Regions from separate parts of the Pseudomonas sp. TE3910 genome, predicted to be linked through region 1. Evidence: predicted binding sites of a transcription regulator. Region 1 holds the regulator's gene; each other region holds the start of a gene.

Region 1 (7,356 bases):
ACGGGGCGCGGTCGAAAGACCGCGCCACCGGGATCAAATACGCCGGGCAGCGTAACGCTTGAGCATGCTCGGAACGTCGAGGATCAGCGCAATGCGCCCGTCACCGGTAATGGTGGCGCCCGACATCCCAGGGGTGCCTTGCAGCATCTTGCCCAGCGGCTTGATGACCACCTCTTCCTGGCCGACCAGCTGATCGACGACGAAGCCGATCCGCTGAGTGCCCACCGAGAGGATCACCACATGGCCTTCGTGCTGCTCTTCATGAGCGGCAGAGCTGACCAACCAGCGCTTGAGGTAAAACAGTGGCAACGCCTTGTCGCGTACGATCACCACTTCCTGGCCGTCAACCACATTGGTACGCGACAGGTCGAGGTGGAAAATTTCGTTGACGTTGACCAGCGGGAACGCGAACGCCTGATTGCCCAGCATGACCATCAGCGTCGGCATGATCGCCAAGGTCAACGGCACCTTGATCACGATCTTCGAACCCTGGCCCTTGGCCGAGTAGATGTTGATCGAGCCGTTGAGCTGGGAGATCTTGGTTTTCACCACGTCCATGCCGACACCACGGCCAGACACATCGGAAATCTCGGTCTTGGTGGAAAAGCCCGGGGCGAAGATCAGGTTGTAGCAGTCCGACTCGCTCAGGCGATCGGCTGCATCCTTGTCCATCAGGCCCTTTTCCACCGCCTTGGCGCGCAGCACGTTGGGGTCCATGCCCTTGCCGTCGTCAGAGATCGACAAGAGGATGTGATCGCCTTCCTGCTCAGCCGACAGTACGACCTTGCCACCACGCGACTTGCCTGCGGCTTCACGCTCTTCCGGTGTTTCGACACCGTGGTCGACAGCGTTGCGCACCAAGTGAACCAGCGGGTCGGCCAAGGCCTCGACCAGGTTTTTGTCCAGGTCGGTCTCTTCGCCCACCAGCTCCAGGTTGATCTCTTTCTTCAACTGGCGCGCCAGGTCACGAACCAGGCGCGGGAAGCGCCCGAAGACCTTCTTGATCGGCTGCATGCGGGTCTTCATGACCGCGGTCTGCAGGTCAGCGGTGACCACGTCGAGGTTCGACACTGCCTTGGACATGGCCTCATCGCCGCTGTTCAAGCCCAGGCGAACCAGACGGTTACGCACCAGTACCAGCTCGCCGACCATGTTCATGATCTCATCGAGGCGGGCGGTATCGACGCGCACCGTGGTTTCGGCTTCGCTGGCGGCATGCTTGTCGGCTGACGCCGGAGCGGCCTGACGCGCAGGTGCTGCAGCGGCAGCTGGCTTGGCGACGGGAGCAGGTGCAGGTGCTGCAGCGGGCGCGGGCTTGGCCGCAGGTTTGGCCTCAGGCTTGGCTACTGCTGCTTCTGCGACCGAGGCCGTTGCTGCTGCGCCCTCGGCAAATTTACCTTTGCCGTGGATCTGATCGAGCAACGCTTCGAACTCGTGCTCGGAAATATGGTCGCCCGCCCCTTCGGTAGCAGCGGGCTCGACAGCCGCGGCCGGCAGTGCATCCACAGCAAAGGTACCCTTGCCATGAAGCTGATCCAGCAGCGCTTCGAATTCGTCGTCGGTAATTTCGTTGCTGGCTTCAGTGCCTGCCTCGACAACCGCTGCCGACGCAGGCGCAGCAGGTGTGGGAAGGCTGTCGGCAGCAAACTGGCCTTTGCCGTGCAGTTGGTCGAGCAATGACTCAAACTCGGCATCGGTGATTTCATCACCCGCCGCTGCTGCCGGAGCGGCAGGCGCCTCGGCTTCGGCCTTGACGGCGTTGAGCGAGTCGAGCAGTTGCTCGAACTCCGTGTCGGTAATGTCGCCAGACGCTTGCTCAGCGGGCGCCTCGGCAACCGGTTCTGGCTCGGGTGCAGCGGCCTGCTGGGCCGAAGCCGGCTCAGCCAGACGTGCCAGCGCAGCCAGCAGCTCTGGCGTGGCCGGCGTCACATCGCTGCGCTCGCGGACCTGGCCGAACATGCTGTTGACCGTGTCCAGGGCTTCCAGGACCACGTCCATCAGCTCGGAGTCAACGCGACGCTCACCCTTGCGCAGAATGTCGAACACGTTCTCGGCAATATGGCAGCACTCCACCAGCTCATTGAGCTGGAGGAAGCCGGCGCCCCCTTTTACAGTGTGAAAGCCGCGAAAGATTGCATTGAGCAGATCCGCATCATCAGGCCGGCTTTCCAGCTCGACCAATTGCTCGGACAGTTGCTCAAGAATTTCGCCGGCTTCTACCAGGAAATCCTGGAGGATTTCTTCATCGGCGCCGAAGCTCATTAAACGTGCTCCCTAAAAACCCAGGCTGGACAACAGATCGTCGACATCGTCCTGACCGGACACGACGTCTTCACGCTTATCGGCATGAATCTGCGGACCTTCACCCCGAGTCGGATGTTTTTCTTGATCTTTTTCAGCACGTAGCTGCTGGTGGTCATGTTCAATACCGGCAAAGCGGTCGACCTGACTGGCCATCAATACGAGCTTGAGCAGATTGCTTTCTACTTCGGTAACCAGTTGCGTGACGCGCTTGATCACCTGGCCGGTCAGGTCTTGGTAGTCCTGAGCCAACAGAATGTCATTGAGGTGGCCTGCCACTTCACGGGTGCCGGCCTCGCTGCGCGTCAGAAAACTGTCAACGCGACGCGCCAGCTCGCGAAACTCCGGCGCAGCCACTTCTCGACGCATGAAACGCTGCCAGTCGGCACTCAAGGTACTTGCCTCGGCACTCAATTCTTGAAGCACCGGTGTACTTTGCTCGACCAGGTCCATGGTCCGGTTAGCCGCGCCCTCGGTGAGCTTGACCACATAGGACAAGCGCTCGGTGGCATCGGTGATCTGCGACACTTCCTCAGCCTGCGGCATCTGCGGGTCAATATGAAAACTGACGATCGCACTATGCAACTCGCGGGTGAGCTTGCCGACTTCCTGATACAGGCCACGATCACGGGTCTGGTTCAGCTGATGGATCAGTTGTACCGCGTCGCCGAATTTACCTCGTTCAAGGCTATCGACAAGCTCGTTGGCATGTTTCTTCAGTGTCGACTCGAAGTCGCCCAACGACGATTGTTTATGCTCCATAAGCGCCCCCGTGGCGTACCTCAGCTATTGACGCGCTCGAAGATCTTCTCGATCTTTTCTTTCAACACCTGAGCCGTGAATGGTTTTACCACGTAACCATTAACGCCAGCCTGAGCCGCCTCAATGATCTGATCACGCTTGGCCTCTGCCGTTACCATCAGCACCGGCAGGTGCTTCAGGCGTTCGTCAGCGCGCACCGTACGCAGCAGGTCGATGCCGGACATGCCAGGCATGTTCCAGTCCGTTACCAGAAAATCAAAGTTACCGCTGTGCAGCATTGGCAGTGCAGTGACGCCGTCGTCCGCTTCCTGGGTATTGGTGAAGCCCAGGTCACGCAACAGGTTCTTGATGATCCGCCGCATCGTCGAAAAATCGTCAACGATGAGGATTTTCATGTTCTTGTCCAATTAGACCTCCAAGCAGTCTTTAACGCGCTCAGCGCTGAACGCGCACTCAATCAAATCCGGCACAACATTTTCACGACTGCATGAAACCCAGCAATCAACGCGCGCGCCATTCTCCCAGCCGCCCACGCAAGCGTGCAGCACACTGGCTGTGCAACTGGCTGACCCGCGACTCACTGACCCCAAGCACCTCGCCGATTTCCTTGAGGTTCAGCTCTTCGTCGTAATACAACGCCAGCACCAGCCGCTCACGCTCAGGCAAGTTGGCAATCGCATCTGCCAACGCTGCCTGAAAGCGCTCGTCTTCCAGATCGCGCGAAGGCTCGACCTGGGCGCTGGCGCCGTCCTCGTGCAGCCCTTCATGCTCGCCGTCCTGCAACAGGTCGTCGAAGCTGAACAGGCGACTGCCCAAGGTGTCATTCAAAATCCCGTAATAATCATCGAGACTCAATTGAAGTTCGGCAGCAACTTCATGATCTTTAGCGTCACGACCTGTTTTTGCTTCAACAGCGCGAATTGCATCACTGACCATGCGGGTATTACGATGAACCGAACGCGGCGCCCAATCCCCCTTGCGCACCTCATCCAGCATCGCACCGCGGATGCGAATACCGGCATAGGTCTCAAAACTGGCACCTTTGCTTGAGTCATACTTGTTCGCCACCTCAAGCAAACCGATCATGCCGGCCTGAATCAGGTCTTCAACCTGAACACTGGCGGGCAAACGCGCCAACAGGTGGTAAGCGATGCGCTTGACCAGCGGCGCGTAGCGTTCGACCAACTCATACTGCGCGTCACGCGAAGCCTTGCTGTACATCCGGAAACCGCTGGCACTCATAGAGCAGGCCCCACACTGGTCGGCTGCACCAGACGCTCGACGAAAAACTCCAGATGGCCGCGTGGGTTGGCTGGCAGCGGCCAGCTATCGACCTTCTGTGCGATGGCCTTGAACGCCAACGCGCACTTGGAACGCGGAAAGGCTTCATAGACCGCTCGCTGCTTCTGCACGGCTTTACGCACGCACTCGTCATACGGCACTGCACCGACGTATTGTAGGGCGACATCGAGGAAGCGATCCGTGACCTTGGTCAACTTAGCGAACAGATTGCGCCCTTCCTGAGGGCTTTGCGCCATGTTCGCCAGCACGCGGAAGCGGTTCATGCCGTAATCACGGTTAAGCAGCTTGATCAACGCATAGGCGTCGGTAATCGAGGTGGGCTCGTCACAGACCACCAGCAACACTTCCTGGGCCGCTCGAACGAAGCTGACCACCGAGTCACCAATACCCGCAGCGGTGTCGATCACCAGCACATCGAGGTTGTCGCCGATATCGCTGAACGCCTGAATCAGGCCGGCATGCTGAGCGGGCGCCAGGTGAACCATGCTTTGCGTACCCGAAGCGGCTGGCACGATGCGCACACCACCCGGCCCCTGCAGCAGCACGTCGCGCAGCTCGCAGTGCCCTTCGATAACGTCGGCCAGGGTTCGCTTGGGCGTGAGGCCCAGCAACACGTCGACGTTAGCCAGGCCCAGGTCGGCGTCCAACAGCATGACGCGACGGCCGAGCTCGGCCAACGCCAGTGACAAGTTCACTGACACGTTAGTCTTGCCAACGCCACCTTTGCCGCCGGTCACGGCGATCACCTGTACGGGATGCATGCTACCCATGTTTGTTCTTTACCTTGTCTTGCTTAGACCGAGGCCACATGACTGGCTGCACTTTCAAACACCTGAAAAATGCCTGGCAGACCATTGATGTAGATACTTTGCAACGTCTTCACCGACACCTCAGCCAACACGCTTAGGGCCGTGATAGAGATCAGCGAACATATCGGCCATGGCCTCCTCGCTGGGCTCGTCCTGCATTTGCACACTAACCGCGCGGCTGACCAACTGGTGGCGGCGCGGCAAGTGCAAGTCATCCGGAATGCGCGGCCCATCGGTCAGATAGGCCACCGGCAATTCATGACTGATCGCCAGGCTCAACACCTCACCGAGGCTGGCGGTTTCATCAAGTTTAGTCAGGATGCAACCGGCCAGCCCGCAGCGTTTGTAGCTGTGGTAGGCCGCCGTCAGCACCTGTTTCTGGCTGGTCGTCGCCAACACCAGGTAGTTCTTTGCCTGGATACCGCGACCGGCCAGCGTCTCCAACTGCATGCGCAGGGCCGGATCACTGGCCTGCAAACCTGCGGTATCGATCAGTACCACGCGCTTGCGCAGCAAGGGCTCCAACGCCTGCCCCAAGGACTGCCCCGGATCGACATGGGTGACCGAAACATTGAGGATACGCCCGAGCGTCTTCAGTTGTTCCTGGGCACCGATGCGGAAACTGTCCATGCTCACCAGAGCCAGGTTCTGCGCGCCGTACTTGAGCACGTAGCGGGCTGCCAACTTCGCCAGCGTAGTGGTCTTGCCCATACCCGCCGGGCCGACCATGGCGATCACCCCACCCTCTTCGATCGGATCGACTTCCGGCACGCTGATCATCCGCGCCAGGTGGGCCAGCAACATCCGCCAGGCATGGCGTGGCTCTTCAATTTCGGCGGTCAGGTCAAGCAGCTCGCGCGACAGCGGTCCCGACAAGCCAATACGCTGCAGGCGGCGCCAGAGGCTCGCTTGCTGCGGTTTGCTGCCTTGCAGTTGAGTCCACGCCAGCGACCCCAGCTGCACTTCCAGCAATTCACGCAAACCAGACAGCTCGTTACGCATCGAGTCAAACAGGCGCTGATCTACCGCAGGCGCTGGCGCGACCCGAGGGCGCTCCGGCTCATCGACATGCGGCTCGATCAGCGGCTCCGATGCAGTCAGTGGCAGGCCGGCGAACAACTGGCGATTCGCCGTCTCGTCACCCTCGACGCGGCTGCTCAATTCGGCTTGGGCAGTGACGATGCGCGACTGAGTCTTGCGCAGTTCGTCCTCAAGCTCGACATTGGGAACACGTGGCGACAAGGCAGACAACTTGTAGTCCAGCGCAGCCGTCAGCTCGACACCGCCAGCAATCCGTCGGTTGCCGATGATGGCGGCCTCAGCCCCCAGTTCATCACGAACCAACTTCATGGCCTGACGCATATCGGCTGCGAAAAAACGCTTAACTTGCATAACCCACTACCTCAGCCGTTGGGGCCTACTGTGGCAACGATGGTGACTTGCTTGTTGTCAGGTATTTCCTGATACGCCAAAACATGCAAATTCGGTACTGCCAGGCGACCAAAACGCGACAACATTGCCCGTATCGGCCCTGCGACCAACAAGATCGCTGGTTGCCCTTGCATTTCTTGACGCTGGGCAGCCTCGATTAACGAACGCTGAAGCTTTTCAGCCATGCTTGGCTCAAGAAGAACGCCCTCTTCTTGACCTTGCCCGGCCCTTTGTAAACTATTGAGCAAAATCTGTTCCAACCTTGGCTCAAGCGTGATGACTGGCAGCTCAGACTCAGTGCCGACAATGCTTTGCACGATGGCGCGACACAATCCGACGCGCACCGCAGCCACCAAAGCGGCGGTATCTTGACTCTTCCCGGCGTTGTTCGCGATGGCTTCGGCAATACTGCGGATATCGCGTACGGGCACCTGCTCGGACAACAGCGCCTGCAACACCTTGAGCAACCCCGACAGCGACATGATGCCCGGTACCAACTCCTCGGCCAGTTTCGGCGAGCCCTTGGCCAATACCTGCAGCAACTGCTGAACCTCTTCGTGACCGATCAGCTCATGGCAATGCTTGTGCAGGATCTGGTTCAAGTGCGTAGCAACCACGGTGCTGGCATCGACCACGGTGTAACCCAGCGACTGGGCCTGGCTGCGCTGACCCACGTCGATCCACACGGCCTCCAGGCCGAAGGCCGGGTCCTTGGCGGCAATGCCATTGAGCGTACCAAAGACCTGCCCCG
Region 2 (7,356 bases), 980 kb from region 1:
GAAGCCCGGCACCGCCGGTGCCGCGATCCCCACCGATTACCAGCACATGACCAAACTGGCCCTTATGTGCATCAACGGGTCGTGCTGCAAGCAACGGCAGGCTGTCGCCCTCAAGCGTCAGCACGTCTTTTGCGATGTGTTTGGTATGCGGCATGCGTACTGGACTCCGATGTCTGGCAGAATTATACGCACCTGAGTCCTGATTGCCTTGTTTAGCATGCCTGTTCCTGTCACTGATCTTCCCGCCCTGGCCCAATCCATCAAGGAATGGGGCCGCGAGCTTGGCTTTGCCCATGTCGGTATTGCCGGGGTGGCACTTGGCGAGCATGAAAAACACCTGGAGCGCTGGCTTGAAGCCGGTTACCACGGCGAGATGGACTACATGGGCGCCCACGGCAGCAAGCGCTCGCACCCTGAGGAACTGGTACCCGGTACGCTTAGGGTGGTTTCGCTGCGCATGGACTACCTGCCGGGCGACACCCAGATGGCACAACGCCTGGCACAACCCGAAAAAGCGTACATTTCCCGCTACGCCCTGGGCCGCGACTATCACAAGCTGGTCCGCAAGCGCGTTCAACAACTGGCCGAGCGTATCCAGCAGGCTATTGGCCCCTTTGGCTTTCGCGCCTTTGTCGACAGTGCCCCGGTGCTGGAAAAAGCCATCGCCGAGCAGGCCGGACTCGGCTGGATCGGCAAAAACACCCTGCTGTTGAACCGCAAGGCCGGCAGCTACTTCTTCCTTGCCGAACTGTTCGTCGACATTCCACTGCCCGTCGACCCGGCACAGACCAGCGAGCATTGTGGTCGCTGCAGTGCCTGCCTGGATATCTGCCCGACCAAAGCCTTCGTCGGCCCCTATGTACTGGATGCCCGACGCTGCATTTCCTACCTGACCATCGAGCTGAAAAACGCCATCCCCGAAGACCTGCGCGCCCTCATTGGCAACCGGGTCTTCGGTTGCGACGACTGCCAGATTGTCTGCCCCTGGAACCGCTTTGCTCGCCCAACCGAAGAGCACGACTTCAAGCCTCGACACAACCTGGACAACGCCGAGTTGGCCGAGCTGTTTCTCTGGGATGAAGAAAAATTCCTGGCCAGCACCGAGGGCTCGCCGTTGCGCCGGGCCGGCTATGAGCGCTGGCTGCGCAACCTTGCCGTGGGCCTGGGCAACGCGCCCTCGAGCATTCCCGTGCTGGAAGCCCTCAAGGCGCGTCGCGACTACCCTTCCGATCTGGTACGCGAGCACGTCGAGTGGGCGCTAAGGCAACATGCCGAGCGGTTGCCCCCCCTCTCGGTTTGATCATTGCTCGTCGTTGTAATGGAACTTGGGCATTTCCCAGTGAAAACGAATGGCCAATAGGCGCAACAGGAAGCCGCCGAACAAGGTGAGCAGAATGGCCTGCTCGCCTGGCAGCTCCAGCGCAACGCAGGCCAGGTAGCACCAGGCCGCAGCGAAAGAGACGCTGGCATAGAGCTCACGACGGAATATCAGTGGGATGTCGTTGCAGAAGATGTCGCGCAGGATGCCGCCGAAGACCCCGGTAATGACCCCACTGATCGAGGCAACCAAAAAGCTCTGGCCCATTTCCAGGGCGGTCATGCAGCCAATCAGGGTGAAGGCCACCAACCCCAGCGCATCAAGCACCAGGAACAGCGAACGCAGGTGGCGCATCAAGGGGGCAATGAAGATAGTAACCAGCGCCGCAACACTGGTCAGCACCAGGTACTCGGGGTGCTTGACCCAGGTCAGCGGGTAATGCCCCAGCAGTACATCCCGCACCGAGCCACCGCCCAGTGCGGTAATGCAGGCGATCAGCACCACGCCGAACCAATCCATGCCGCGACGACCGGCCGACAACGCACCCGTCATGGCTTCAGCGGTGATTGCAATCAAGTAGAGCATCAACAACATGGTGCAGATCCGAGCAAAGGGGCGCGCAGTCTACCCAGTTGCCCGCAGCACCAAAAGGGGGCGCACGGAGGATAATCCGCACACCCCGGGTGCGCGCCGCATCAGAACTTGATGAAGTGCTCGCGGTAGTGACGCAGCTCGGCAATGGATTCGCGGATGTCGTCCAGTGCCAGATGGGTTCCACCTTTCTTGAAACTGTCGCGGACCTCAGGCGCCCAGCGTGCAGCCAGCTCCTTCAGGGTTGAGACGTCGAGATTACGGTAGTGGAAATAGTTTTCCAGCTCACGCATGTGGCGGTAGAGGAAGCGGCGGTCCTGACAGATGCTGTTGCCACAGATCGGCGACTTGCCCTTCGGCACCCACTGCTCGAGGAAGGCCAGGGTCTGTGCTTCGGCGGCGGCCATGTCGACCTTGCTCTCACGCACGCGCTGAGTCAGGCCCGAAGCGCCGTGGGTGCGAGTGTTCCACTCGTCCATGCGCGCCAGCACCTCATCGCTGTGATGGATCGCGATGACCGGCCCTTCAGCCAGGGTATTCAGGTCACTGTCGGTGACAATCGTGGCCATCTCGATGATGACATCATGATCAGGGTCCAGACCGGTCATTTCCAGATCGATCCAGATCAGGTTCTGGGGGTTCTGCATACAGTGTGCTCCTCAACGTAGCTACGCAGTTTAGCCTAGTGGAGCATGCTAAACTCCAGACCGATTTAATATTGCCTCCCGCACGGAACCTTCATGGCCAAACGCCAGCTCAATCGTCGCCAGAACTGGCGTATCGAAAAAATCCAGGGCGAACGCGCTGCACGCGCCGCCAAACGCGAACAACAGGCCATGGAGGTACTCGAAGGTGGCGACTTGGGGCCCGAGCAACTGGGCCTGGTAATCGCCCACTTTGGCGTACAAGTTGAAGTCGAGGCCCAGGACGGCGAACAGGTCGGCCAGGTCTTTCGTTGCCACCTTCGCGCGAACCTGCCAGCACTGGTAACCGGCGACCGCGTCGTCTGGCGCGCAGGCAACCAGGGCATTGGCGTGATCGTGGCGCAAATGCCGCGCAGCACCGAACTGTGCCGCCCAGACTCGCGCGGCCAGCTGAAACCGGTGGCGGCCAACGTCGACCTGATCGTGATCGTCTTCGCACCAATGCCCGAACCGCATGCCAACCTGATCGACCGCTACCTGGTAGCCGCCGAACACGCCGGTATTCGCCCCTTGCTCCTGCTGAACAAGGCCGACCTGATCGACGAACAGAACGCCCCGGCACTCAATGCACTGCTGGCGGTGTACCGGCAACTGGGTTACCCGCTGCTGGAGGTTTCGGCCCACCATGGCGACGGCATGCAACAGTTGCAGTCCCAACTCGACGGCCATATCAGTGTGTTCGTCGGCCAGTCGGGGGTGGGTAAGTCATCGCTGGTCAACAGCCTGCTACCCGAGGTGCAAGCCCGTGTTGGCGCGCTGTCCGAATGGTCAGGCCAAGGCACCCATACCACGACGACCGCCCGCCTCTTCCACTTCCCCGGGGGTGGCGAACTGATCGACTCACCGGGTATCCGTGAGTTCGGCCTGGGCCATGTCAGCCGCGCTGATGTCGAGTCGGGCTTTATCGAGTTCAATGACCTGCTCGGCACCTGCCGCTTCCGCGACTGCAAGCATGATCGCGAACCCGGCTGCGCCCTGCTCAAGGCACTGGAAGACGGGCGCATCCAGCAGCAGCGCATGAACAGCTACCGCTCGATCATTGCCAGCTTGCCGCAAGACAGCTACTAAGCAATAACGAGCCCGTCAGCACACAGCAAAACGCCCGCGCAGATCGCTCTGCGCGGGCGTTTTGAGTGCCTTGGACTTAACGCTTGCCCGGCTCGTCCATCTTCAACACACCATCCTCGAAGATATTCAGCTTCTGGCGCAGCTCGTGTGGCTGCATAGGCTCGGGCTCTGGCGCAGTTGCACCGCTGGAGCCGCCCGGCGAAACCGGTGCACCACCTGGCTGAGTGCCATCCGGCGCGGCAGGCGCCTGCTCACCCTCCATCGCTCGCTGGGCCTTCTTGGTCAGCACGATGATATCGATACGACGGTTAACCGGATTGAACGGGTTAGCGCGATCAAACAGCGACGACGACGCATAACCCACTACCCGAGCGACCTGGGTGTCCGGGTAACCACCCGCCACCAGCGCACGCCGAGCGGCGTTGGCACGGTTGGCAGAAAGCTCCCAGTTACCGAAATCACCCGTACCAGCGAACGGCTTGGCATCCGTGTGGCCACTGATGCTGATCTTGTTCGGTACGGCCTTGATGGTATCGGCCATGGCCAGCAGGATATCTTCGAAATAAGGCTGCAAGCGCGCACTGCCCAAATCGAACATCGGCCGGTTTTCCGCGTCCATGATCTGGATACGCAGGCCGTCCTGGGTAATCTCGAAGAGGATCTGATCCTTGAACTTCTGTAGCTGCGGGTTTTCTTCGACCTTGTTTTGCAGCTCCTGCAGCAACAACTCCAGACGCTCACGCTCAACCTGTTCGGCCATGGTTTCGACCTTGTCCTTATCCAGCTGAATGCTGGTGTCAGGCGTTGGCTCGGACTTCACCTCAGGGTTGATAGTCTTTTCAGGGGCCAACTGAGGCGAACCGCCCAGGTCGATAATGTACGGCGTACCACTTTCAGAGAACCCTATCGGGTCTTTGAAGTAGCCAGCGATGGCAAGCTTCTGTTCCGGCGTGGCCGTCGACAGCAGCCAGAGCACCAGAAAGAACGCCATCATCGCCGTCGCGAAGTCGGCGAACGCAATCTTCCAGGCGCCACCGTGATGGCCAGCGTCAAAGCGTTTGACGCGCTTGACGATAATGGGCTGATTGTTCTCCATGGCTTAGCGACCGCGAACCGCTTGTTCCAGCTCAGCGAAGCTCGGACGATGCGACGGGAACAGTACCTTGCGACCGAACTCTACAGCCAGCGATGGCGGCATGCCCGACGCCGAGGCGACCAGCGAAGCCTTGATGGCCTCGTAGACATTGAGTTCTTCACGGGCGTCATGACGCAGCGTATTGGCCAGTGGACCGAAGAAACCATAGGCCGCGAGAATACCGAAGAAGGTACCGACCAGCGCCGCGCCCACGTGCAGACCGATGGATTTCTGATCGCCATCACCCAGCGAGGCCATGGTCACCACGATACCCAGTACGGCAGCCACGATACCGAAACCCGGCATACCGTCGGCAATACCCGTCACCGCGTGCGACGGATGCTCAAGCTCTTCCTTAAGGCTCAGCAATTCCATGTCGAACAGGCCTTCCAGCTCGTGGGGAGCCATGTTGCCGGTAGACATGATGCGCAGGTAGTCGCAGATGTACGCGGTCATACGTTCATCCTTGAGCACAGCCGGGTACTTGGCAAAAATCGGACTGGCCGCCGCGTCTTCGATATCGGCTTCAATCGCCATCATGCCTTCACGACGGCTCTTGTTGAGGATCTCGTAGACCAGGCCCAACACCTCGATATAAAAGGTGTGCGTGAAGCGCGTGCTGAACATCTGCAACGATTTTTTGACCACGTGCATGGTCATATGGCCAGGGTTGGCCTGCAAAAACGCACCGAATGCAGCACCCCCGATGATCAGCACTTCGAAAGGCTGAATCAACGCAGCGATTTTGCCGTGAGAAAGCACATATCCGCCAAGCACACTCGCGAATACGACGATGATGCCGATAATTTTAGCCATAGTTTAAAGCACTTACTGTCGTGGTCAGGGTCGGGGGGCGGAAGCTCGAAAACTCTTCTTCTACTTATCGGCACTTCTGCGCCAGACTATAGCCAGTCAAGGCGAAAAGCCAGTTCAGGCGCCCTACAGCATGCCTAATGAAACTATCGTGCCAAATAAAACCCCAAAAACACTCGATGCCTGGGTCAGGCTTCTAGACAGCGCTCGCCTTCCGGTACCCCGCGACAGCCATGCACGGGTTCGTGCGGCAATCAGCGACAACCGAAGCTCGTTACGTGACATTGCCGAGCTGATGCAGGGCAGCCCAGCGCTGGTGCTGAGCGTGATCCGCGAGGCCAATCAACACACTCATTCGAGCATGAGTGAACCGGCCGAGAGCCTGGAAATCGCCCTGAACAGGTTGGGCCTCAAGCGCACCGAAGAACTGCTTGAGCGCTTGCCCACCCTGGATCAGGCGCAGATCCCGCAACCCCTGCGGCAGTTGCAGATGGTCAGCCAGCATGCCTGCACGCAAGCCAATGGCCTGTTCGCCAATCGACTGGCGCGACTGTGGCAGGAAATCCACTGGGGCAGCCTGCTGTTCCTCTCACCGCTCTGGCCTCTGGCAATCACTTACCCCAAGTTGCTTGAAGAATGGGAAGTGCGGGTTGTCCACAAGAGCGAATCATCAACGGCCGTTGAACACGAGTTGTTCGGTGTGCGCCTGCTCGCCATCTTCCAGGCCCTGGCCAATCATTGGCGCCTGCCAAACTGGGTCACTCAGGGCTATCACTTGCTGCAGGAGGAGCGCGAACTGCTGGCCAAGGTCACCCACATTGCGCGTGATGACGACCCGCTGCATCAACAACAGCAACTGGACGATGATCCCGGTTTGCGACGCTGGTTCAACCAGCCGGCCAACACCGTGCTACTGGCCAATGGTTTGGCGCTGTCGGCCCAGGTGGCCTGGACCAGCCCGCACAACGTTCGCTGGGAGTACCTGATCAGCCTGTACTTGCAAGAACCTATCGACGCGGTACAGCAGCAGATTCACCAACACGCCGCCAGCAGTGCCCGCAGCCACGCAGATGCCGACCTGTTCCACCCGGCGGAAGCATTGATCTGGCCGTGGGAGGCACGCCGTATCCCGCGCGGCCTGTTGCCAGCGGCGCCGCCGTCAACCGAGGCACTGGGTGCCTGGCGCAAGTACTGCGCCGAACTGCTGGCCGAACCCAGCCCCTTCACCAACGCCATGCACCTGACGACTCACGCCCGGGACGCGCTGCTCGCCTGCGGCATGCAGCGGGTGATGCTACTGATGACCGACAAGAACCTGACCCACCTGCGCGTTCATCAAATTGCCGGCCTGGCCAAAGAGGCTGCCAGCCTGAACCTGCAGATCGATCAGAGCAAAGTGCTGCAACGCCTGCTGGCTCAGTCAGCCCAACTGCGCCTGACCCCGGAAAACAACGCGCAGTTTTCTGCACTGTTGCCGGCCAGCCTGCGCAGCCTGTTCAAGGGCAGTCACGTGCTGTTGCGCTCGCTGTCGAGCCATGGCCGGGTCGTCATGCTGCTGGTGGCCGACCAAGGCGGCGCGCCCTTCTCGGAAATCAGCGTGCAAGCCTTCGGCAAGACCGCGCAATGCATCGAACGCGCCCTGAACAACTTCAGCAATCGCAGTGCCTGACCCATGCGCTACAATCGCCCCCTCTCTTTCGACGTGGAGACCCTGGATGACTGACTTT
Region 3 (7,356 bases), 810 kb from region 1:
GAACGTGGCAAGCCAGGCATTATCGGTGTACTGGCGAACGGCAAGCGCTTCGTCAACGAAGCCGGCGGTTACTATGACTATGTCAGTGCCATGGTCGCTGCGGCGCCGGGTGAAGAGGTGGCCTCCTGGCTGATCTGCAGCCATGCCTTCCAGCGCCGTTATGGCCTGGGGATTTCCCGCCCGTTCCCACTGCCGGTCGAACCCTTCGTACGCTCCGGCTACCTGAAGAAAGGCGACACCCTTGAAGCGCTGGCCCAGGCTTGCGGTATCGACCCCCAGGGTTTGAGTACGACCGTCGAGCAATACAACCGCCATGCGCGCAACGGCGAAGACCCGTTGTTCGGCCGTGGCTCTACACCCTACAACCGTAAACAAGGGGATGCGTTGCATGGCCCCAATCCTTGCGTCGCGCCGATCGAGAAAGGCCCCTTCTATGCAGTTAAAGTCGAACCGGGCTGCTTCGGCACCTTCGCTGGCCTCAAGACCAACGAGCACGCCCAGGTGCTTGATGAGCAACGCCAGCCCATTGCCGGGTTGTATGCGGTAGGTACCGACATGGCCAGCATCATGGGCGGCCACTACCCGGCAGGCGGCATAAACCTGGGACCGGCCGCGACCTTTGGTTACATCGCTGGACGCCACATTGCCGGCGCAACAGCCTACGAGTAACTCCACTACAAACAGCAGCCCATAAAAAAAGCCCGCCAATTGGCGGGCTTCTTTATGGCGCTACAGGCTTAGAAGTCGAAGAACACCGTTTCGCCTTCACCCTGAATACGAATGTCGAAGCGGTAGGCCAGTTTACCGTCCACTTCACAACGCTTGGCAACCAGGGTCTCGCGACGCTGCGGCTGCTCGATCAGGTTGAGTACCGGGCACTTGGCGTTGGCCTCGGCTTCATCATCGAAGTACAAGCGGGTCTGCAGGTGGATATTGATACCACGGGCAAACAGGCTCACGTTGATGTGCGGTGCCATTGGCACACCGGCGGCATTCAGCGCGACACCCGGCTTGATGGTGTGCAGGTTCCACTCGCCCGCATCAAAGGTCGTGGCTGTGCGACCGAAGCTGTTGAATGGCTTTTCCAGGTTGAAATCTGGCTGATAGTGACCCTCATGGTCAGCCTGCCAGAACTCCAGGAACGAGTCGCGCACCAGATGGCCGTTGCCATCGTATACATGGCCAAACACCAGGATCTGTTGGCCCGGGGCATCGGCACGCGCCATACGGTTCCAGATTTCCTGAGGGCGAGTCGGGTTACCGGCGGCTTCCAGTGCCAGGCCGATATGAACGTAAGGACCGGCGGTCTGCGAAGGGGTTTCCGGCAGCAGTTGAGTAGGCATGGCGGGGCTCCTTAGCAGTTTTCAAAGTGCGTCTTGCGCTGGCCGCGCAGCACGATGTCGAAACGATAGGCCAGGCAATCCATCGGGTTCGCGTTGGTCATGTCCAGGCGTGCGATCAGGCTCTGTACCGCTTCAGGATTGGCGATCGACTTGACGATCGGGCACATCGGAATCAGCGGATCACCTTCAAAGTACAACTGGGTAATCAACCGGGTAGCGATCGACGGGCCGCTGATAGAGAAGTGGATATGCGCCGGACGCCAGTCGTTCGGCCCGTTACGCCATGGGTAAGGACCGGGCTTGATCGTGCGGAAACTGTAGTAGCCATCACGGTCGGTCAAGGCTCGACCAACACCGCCGAAGTTAGGGTCCAGAGGCGCCAGGTAACGGTCGTTCTTGTGCCGATAACGGCCACCCGCGTTGGCCTGCCACATCTCCACCAGGGTATGCGGGATCGGCTTGCCGTACTGGTCACACACTCGACCGGAAACGATGATGCGCTCACCAACCGGCAGGCCGCCGTTGTTGAAGTTCAGCAACAGGTCATGGTCATGCTGACCAAACTGCAGGTGAGAGAAATCTGGACCGGTGCTTTCGCTGATCGACTGAGGAATGCTCACCAGTGCCTGACGCGGCGACCGGGCAACAGAGGTCTTGTAGTCGGGGGTCAGGGCTTTCGGGTGCCAATTGCGATCACGGATAGCGAAGCGACTGTCGTCTGTGGCGGACATGCCGTTCTCCTTGTTATTGGATGTGGAAAAGCCCGGGAGGAGCAGGCGAGCACCCAGTGTCGGCCAAGACGGCTTCGACGGGAACTGAAAAGAACCATGGGAAACATAACCAATGGGTTATGTATAGCGCAGCGCGCTCACGTCGCCTAACCCAAGAGTTTTCATAGGCTATGGCGAAAAGGGATACGCACGGCTCCACCGGCCAAGCGCTGGCAGGCTTGATTCAGGAGACGTTGAAGAAGCCCTGAACGGCGCAGAAACATGCGCTAAACACTTTGTTGATCAATTTCGTAGGAATTGCTGAAAAAGCGTTTCAGCTACTCGAACTGCCGCCGATAAAGCCAGCGTATGGATCGCATGGCACCAAGAAAAACAACCTTCCAGCGATCGGGATCAAGACCGTAAAACGTTCCTGGAGGGATGGTATGAACAGCTGGTTTGCCAATATCAGCGTCAATGTGAAACTCGGCCTGGGCTTCGGTCTGGTGCTGTTACTGACCGGCCTTCTGGCGCTGACAGGCTGGACCAGCCTTGGTGGCCTGATCGACCGTAGCAACTGGATGAGCGACATCACTCAGCTCAACAGCGACCTGACGAACATGCGCATTGCGCGCCTGCAATACATGTTGACCAACGGCGATGACACCAGCGCCGCCAATGTTCAAGCCAAACTCGACACGTTCAGCGCGCAACAGCAGAAACTGCTGAACAGCTTCAAGAGCCCCGAGAACATCAAACTGCTGCAGCAGCAGGCCAAGACCATCAGCGCGTATCAGGTATCACTGAACAAGATGCGCAACGGCTATAGAACCACCCTGGCCGCCCGCGATGCGATGGGTGTAGCCGCCGCCAGCGCCATCGAGTTGATCGAGTCGATCAACCGCGATGTCCTGGCCTTGCCAGAGAGCGACCCTCGTCGTCTTGAGCAATTCCAGGCCATTACGCGGGTCAAGGAACAACTGATGATGGTGCGCCTGGAAGTGCGCAGCTACATTGCCGACCTCAGTACTTCGACCGAACAGGCGGCTCTGCGACAACTGGATGCGGCCCTGACTGAAGTCCGCCAACTGAACGATCACCTGCCACGCGAAACCACCCGCGCCAAGCAGTTCGAAAGCGCCATCCTCGCCTACCGTGACGCCGTACTCACCTTCAAGAGCGCCATTGCCGAGATCGCCGTAGCTCGCCAGGAAATGACCGTACAAGGCGCCGATATCGTCAAATACAGCGATCAGCTCTATAAGATCCAACTGGATCGTCGTGATGACGAAAGCGCCCAGGCGCGTGCACTGCAACTCATCAGCACCCTGCTGGCACTGCTGTTCGGCGTACTGGCCGCGGTTATCATTACCCGCCAGATTACCCGCCCGCTGCAAGACACCCTCAAGGTGGTCGAGAAAATCGCTGCAGGCGACCTGACCCATGAGCTACGCGTGACCCGCCGAGACGAGTTGGGCGTTTTACAGCAAGGCATACAGCGCATGGGCAGCACCCTGCGTGACTTGATCACAGGCATCCGTGACGGCGTCACCCAGATCGCCAGCGCAGCGGAAGAACTCTCGGCGGTCACCGAGGAAACCAATGCCGGAGTCAACAGCCAGAAGGTCGAAACCGATCAGGTGGCAACCGCCATGCATGAAATGGCGACGACAGTGCAGGAGGTGGCGCGAAACGCCGAGTTGGCCTCAGAAGCGGCAACCGATGCTGACGGTCAGGCCCGTGCGGGTGATGAGGTCGTCGCCCAGGCCATTGCCCAAATCGAACGTCTGGCCGAAGAAGTGAAGCGCTCGACCGACGCCATGGGGCACCTGCAACAGGAAAGCCAGAAGATCGGCAGCGTCATGGACGTGATCAAGTCGGTCGCCGAGCAGACCAACCTGCTCGCCCTGAATGCCGCCATCGAAGCGGCCCGCGCAGGCGAAGCCGGTCGTGGTTTTGCCGTGGTCGCTGACGAGGTTCGCGGCCTGGCCCAGCGCACGCAGAAATCCACCGAAGAGATCGAAGAACTGGTAGCAGGCCTGCAAAGCGGCACCCAACAGGTCGCCAACGTCATGCTGAACAGCCGTAACCTGACCGACAGCAGCGTTGAACTGACGCGTAAAGCCGGTGCATCACTGGAGAACATCACCCGCGTGGTGTCGAACATCCAGTCGATGAATCAGCAGATCGCCGCAGCCGCCGAGCAGCAGAGTGCCGTAGCCGAGGAAATCAGCCGCAGCATCCTCAATGTACGCGATGTCTCGGAGCAGACTTCCGCAGCCAGTGAAGAAACCGCGGCGTCCAGCGTCGAGTTGGCGCGGCTGGGTAACCAGTTGCAGATGATGGTCAGCCACTTCCGCGTCTGACCTGAGACATCGTTGGCACTGCCGACACCAGCAGGCGTCGACAGTACCAGCGATAAGGCCGGTTACTTCACCACGTGGCCCACACCCCGGCCACGTGGATCGGAAGCGGTTTCCAGCGCCGTGCCATTGACCCGGATCGCCTGGATATCCCCCATCTCCCAACCCTGATCTTCCAGGGTGTACCCCATCTTCTTCAGATCATCAGCCACCTTGCCATTCAACGGCGCATAAGCGTCGTAATAGATAGTGTCCTTAGGCAGCAACTGATGATGCACACGCTGCGCAGCAACGGCCTTCTCCAGCGGCAGGTTGTAGTCATAGAGGTTGTTCAACACCTGGAAGATCGAGGTGAAAATCCGCGAACCACCTGGCGTACCCAGAACCAGGGTGACCTGGCCGTCGCGGGTTACCAGCGTTGGGCTCATTGACGAAAGCATGCGCTTACCTGGCTCGATGGCGTTGGCGTCGCCGCCGACCACACCGAAGGCGTTGGCTACGCCAGGCTTGGAACTGAAGTCATCCATCTCGTCATTGAGCAGGAAGCCCGCGCCCTTGACGACAACGCCACTGCCATAGTCCCAGTTCAAGGTGTAGGTATTGCTGACGGCGTTACCCTGCTTGTCGACGATGGAGAAGTGCGTGGTCTGATGCGGTTCCAGGCCCGGGCGGACTTTCTCCGTCTCAGAGATGGCCGTCGGATTGACCTCCTTGGCACGCTTGAGCAGGTAGTCCTTGGCAATCAATTGCTCAACTGGCACCTTGCTGAACGCAGGGTCGCCGAGGTAGTCGGCACGGTCGGCAAATACCCGCTTCTCGATTTCGGCCAGCAGGTGGATATAACGAGCCGAGTTCAACTCAACGCCCTTGAAGTCGGCAGCGCGATTTTCCTTGATGCCCAACAGTTGCGCCAGCGCGATACCACCAGAGCTTGGCAACGGCGCGGTGTAGACCGTGTTGCCGCGCCAGTCGATGCGCATCGGCTCACGCCAGACAGCCTTGTAATCCTTCAGGTCATCTTTGCTGATCAAGCCCTTGTCGGCCTGCATCTGAGCCACCAGCAGGTCGGCGGTCTTGCCCTGATAGAACTCACTGACGCCATTGCTGGCAATACGCTCCAGGGTTTGCGCCAACTCGGGTTGCTTGAAGGTTTCGCCGACCTTCATGCTGCCGAAATAGTCATTGAAGTTGGTGCTGTCCTTGAACAGACCCAGGGCGTCCTCACGGTACTGGTACTGTTTGGAGGCCACTTTAAAGCCATTCCTGGCGTAACCGACCGCTGGGGTCAGCAGCTCGGCCCAAGGCAGCTTGCCGAATTTCTGATGCGCCTCCCATAACCCCATCACCGTACCCGGTACACCAGCGGCACGTGCACCGACCAGGCTGAGGTTCTCGATGACCTCGCCTTTATCGTCCAGGTACATGGTGCGGCTCGCCGCTTTCGGGGCGACCTCGCGGTAGTCGAGGAAATAGGGCTTGCCGTCCATGTACAGGGTCATGAAACCACCGCCGCCGATATTGCCAGCCTCGGGGTAAGCCACAGCCAGCGTGAATGCAGTCGCCACGGCAGCATCCACCGCGTTACCGCCTTTCTTCAGGACTTCGGCGGCTACCTGTGCACCATATTGATCGGGCGCGGCGACCGCGCCACCGTCCAGGGTCACGGCGTAGGCCGAAGAACTGGCGATAATCGCGGCACTGAGGGTCAGGAGTCGGAACATCACAACGCGCATGAAAGCTTCCTTAGTGTTGTTTTCGTTGAACACCCATTAAGGCTGATGTCGAACGACATATCAAACACCGAAGCGAAAACAGCCGCGTTTAGACAGCCTCTGTCGCCGCCAGAAATCTCAACAGGCGTAGACCGCCAGCTTTTGCTGAATGAAATCGAGAAAGCACTGAATGCGCAGGGCCAGTTGCGTATTGCGGTAGTACACCGCATGGATCGGCTGGCGATAGCCGCTGTTGGCATCGGCAAGAATCACCTGCAGGCGTCCGGCACGCACGTCCTCGTGGCTCATGAAGTGCGACAGGCACGCGATGCCTGCCCCGGCCAAGGCCAATTGGCGCAAGGTTTCGCCGCTGGATGCCGACAGGCTCGGACGAATGGGTAGACGATCGCCTTCAGCATGGCGCAAAGGCCAGTGGTTGAGCGTCTCGGTCTGGCTGAAGCCCAACAGCGAGTGCCCGGCCAGGTCTTCAACCTGCCGTGGCGTGCCATGCCGCGCCAAGTACTCGGGGCTGGCCAGGATCTGCAGCGGGCTGCAGCCCAGCGAACGGGCATGCAGGCTGGAGTCGGACAGCTCGCCAATGCGGATCGCCACATCGGTACCCTGCTCCAGCAAGTCAATGATCAAGTCGTCAGTGTTCAACTCCAGTTGGATGTCCGGATAGCGCTCACGGAACTCCTCCACCCACGGGACGATGGCGTGCAGCATGAACGGCGCCGCGGCGTTGATCCGCAACCGCCCGGACGGCGTTTGACGGTGCAACGACAAACGCTCTTCAAGCTCATCCATCTGCGCAAGAATCGCCTTGGCTCGCTCGAAGAAAAACCGGCCCTCCTCGGTCAGGTCCATGCGCCGGGTAGTGCGATTGATCAGCGTGGTACACAGCTTGGCTTCAAGGCGTGACAAGGTTCGACTGACCGCCGATGGGGTCTGCCCGACCTGCTCGGCCGCAGCGGAAATCGAGCCGCACTCGATCACCGAGACGAACACCTGTAACTCATCGGACCTGGCTTTCACGCGAACACCTTGTGCAGCAACCAAACGCTGATTGATAGCGGCTTGCACAGGCTTGTGCAAGCACCCATCAAGCCGGGATCTGGAATACCCGGGCCAGATGCTGCTCATACGCAGTGACGGCAGCAGCGACGTTCGGGCGCTTCATCACATCCACCGCCAGATAAGTCGGCAGCCCCGTCATGCCGAGGAACTG

What was found. Region 1 encodes FliA, which starts transcription of late flagellar genes. Its sites were predicted from a motif close to CTAAAGTTTNNNNNNNNNNNGCCGNTAA; they were not measured.
Region 2: the regulator FliA is predicted to act here: its motif matches at 5,697-5,724, upstream of motA (flagellar motor stator protein MotA).
Region 3: the regulator FliA is predicted to act here: its motif matches at 2,386-2,413, upstream of ACZ9H3_RS18590 (methyl-accepting chemotaxis protein).

What each region holds. Positions count from the first base shown of each region.
Region 1 covers NZ_JBWBQN010000001.1:4,887,342-4,894,697, reverse strand. The annotation lists gene ACZ9H3_RS22405 (chemotaxis protein CheA) at 34-2,262, opposite strand; gene ACZ9H3_RS22400 (protein phosphatase CheZ) at 2,275-3,063, opposite strand; gene ACZ9H3_RS22395 (chemotaxis response regulator CheY) at 3,084-3,458, opposite strand; gene fliA (RNA polymerase sigma factor FliA) at 3,565-4,305, opposite strand; gene fleN (flagellar synthesis regulator FleN) at 4,302-5,135, opposite strand; gene flhF (flagellar biosynthesis protein FlhF) at 5,256-6,566, opposite strand; gene flhA (flagellar biosynthesis protein FlhA) at 6,578-7,356, opposite strand, start outside.
Region 2 covers NZ_JBWBQN010000001.1:3,902,724-3,910,079, reverse strand. The annotation lists gene ACZ9H3_RS17865 (NAD(P)H-hydrate dehydratase) at 1-154, opposite strand, end outside; gene queG (tRNA epoxyqueuosine(34) reductase QueG) at 218-1,300, shown strand; gene ACZ9H3_RS17855 (trimeric intracellular cation channel family protein) at 1,301-1,912, opposite strand; gene orn (oligoribonuclease) at 2,014-2,556, opposite strand; gene rsgA (small ribosomal subunit biogenesis GTPase RsgA) at 2,650-3,681, shown strand; gene motB (flagellar motor protein MotB) at 3,758-4,777, opposite strand; gene motA (flagellar motor stator protein MotA) at 4,781-5,632, opposite strand; gene ACZ9H3_RS17830 (HDOD domain-containing protein) at 5,763-7,298, shown strand; gene ACZ9H3_RS17825 (rhodanese-like domain-containing protein) at 7,345-7,356, shown strand, end outside.
Region 3 covers NZ_JBWBQN010000001.1:4,075,886-4,083,241, reverse strand. The annotation lists gene ACZ9H3_RS18605 (FAD-dependent oxidoreductase) at 1-669, shown strand, start outside; gene pcaG (protocatechuate 3,4-dioxygenase subunit alpha) at 738-1,343, opposite strand; gene pcaH (protocatechuate 3,4-dioxygenase subunit beta) at 1,355-2,074, opposite strand; gene ACZ9H3_RS18590 (methyl-accepting chemotaxis protein) at 2,500-4,419, shown strand; gene ggt (gamma-glutamyltransferase) at 4,482-6,149, opposite strand; gene ACZ9H3_RS18580 (LysR family transcriptional regulator) at 6,267-7,163, opposite strand; gene mdaB (NADPH:quinone oxidoreductase MdaB) at 7,231-7,356, opposite strand, start outside.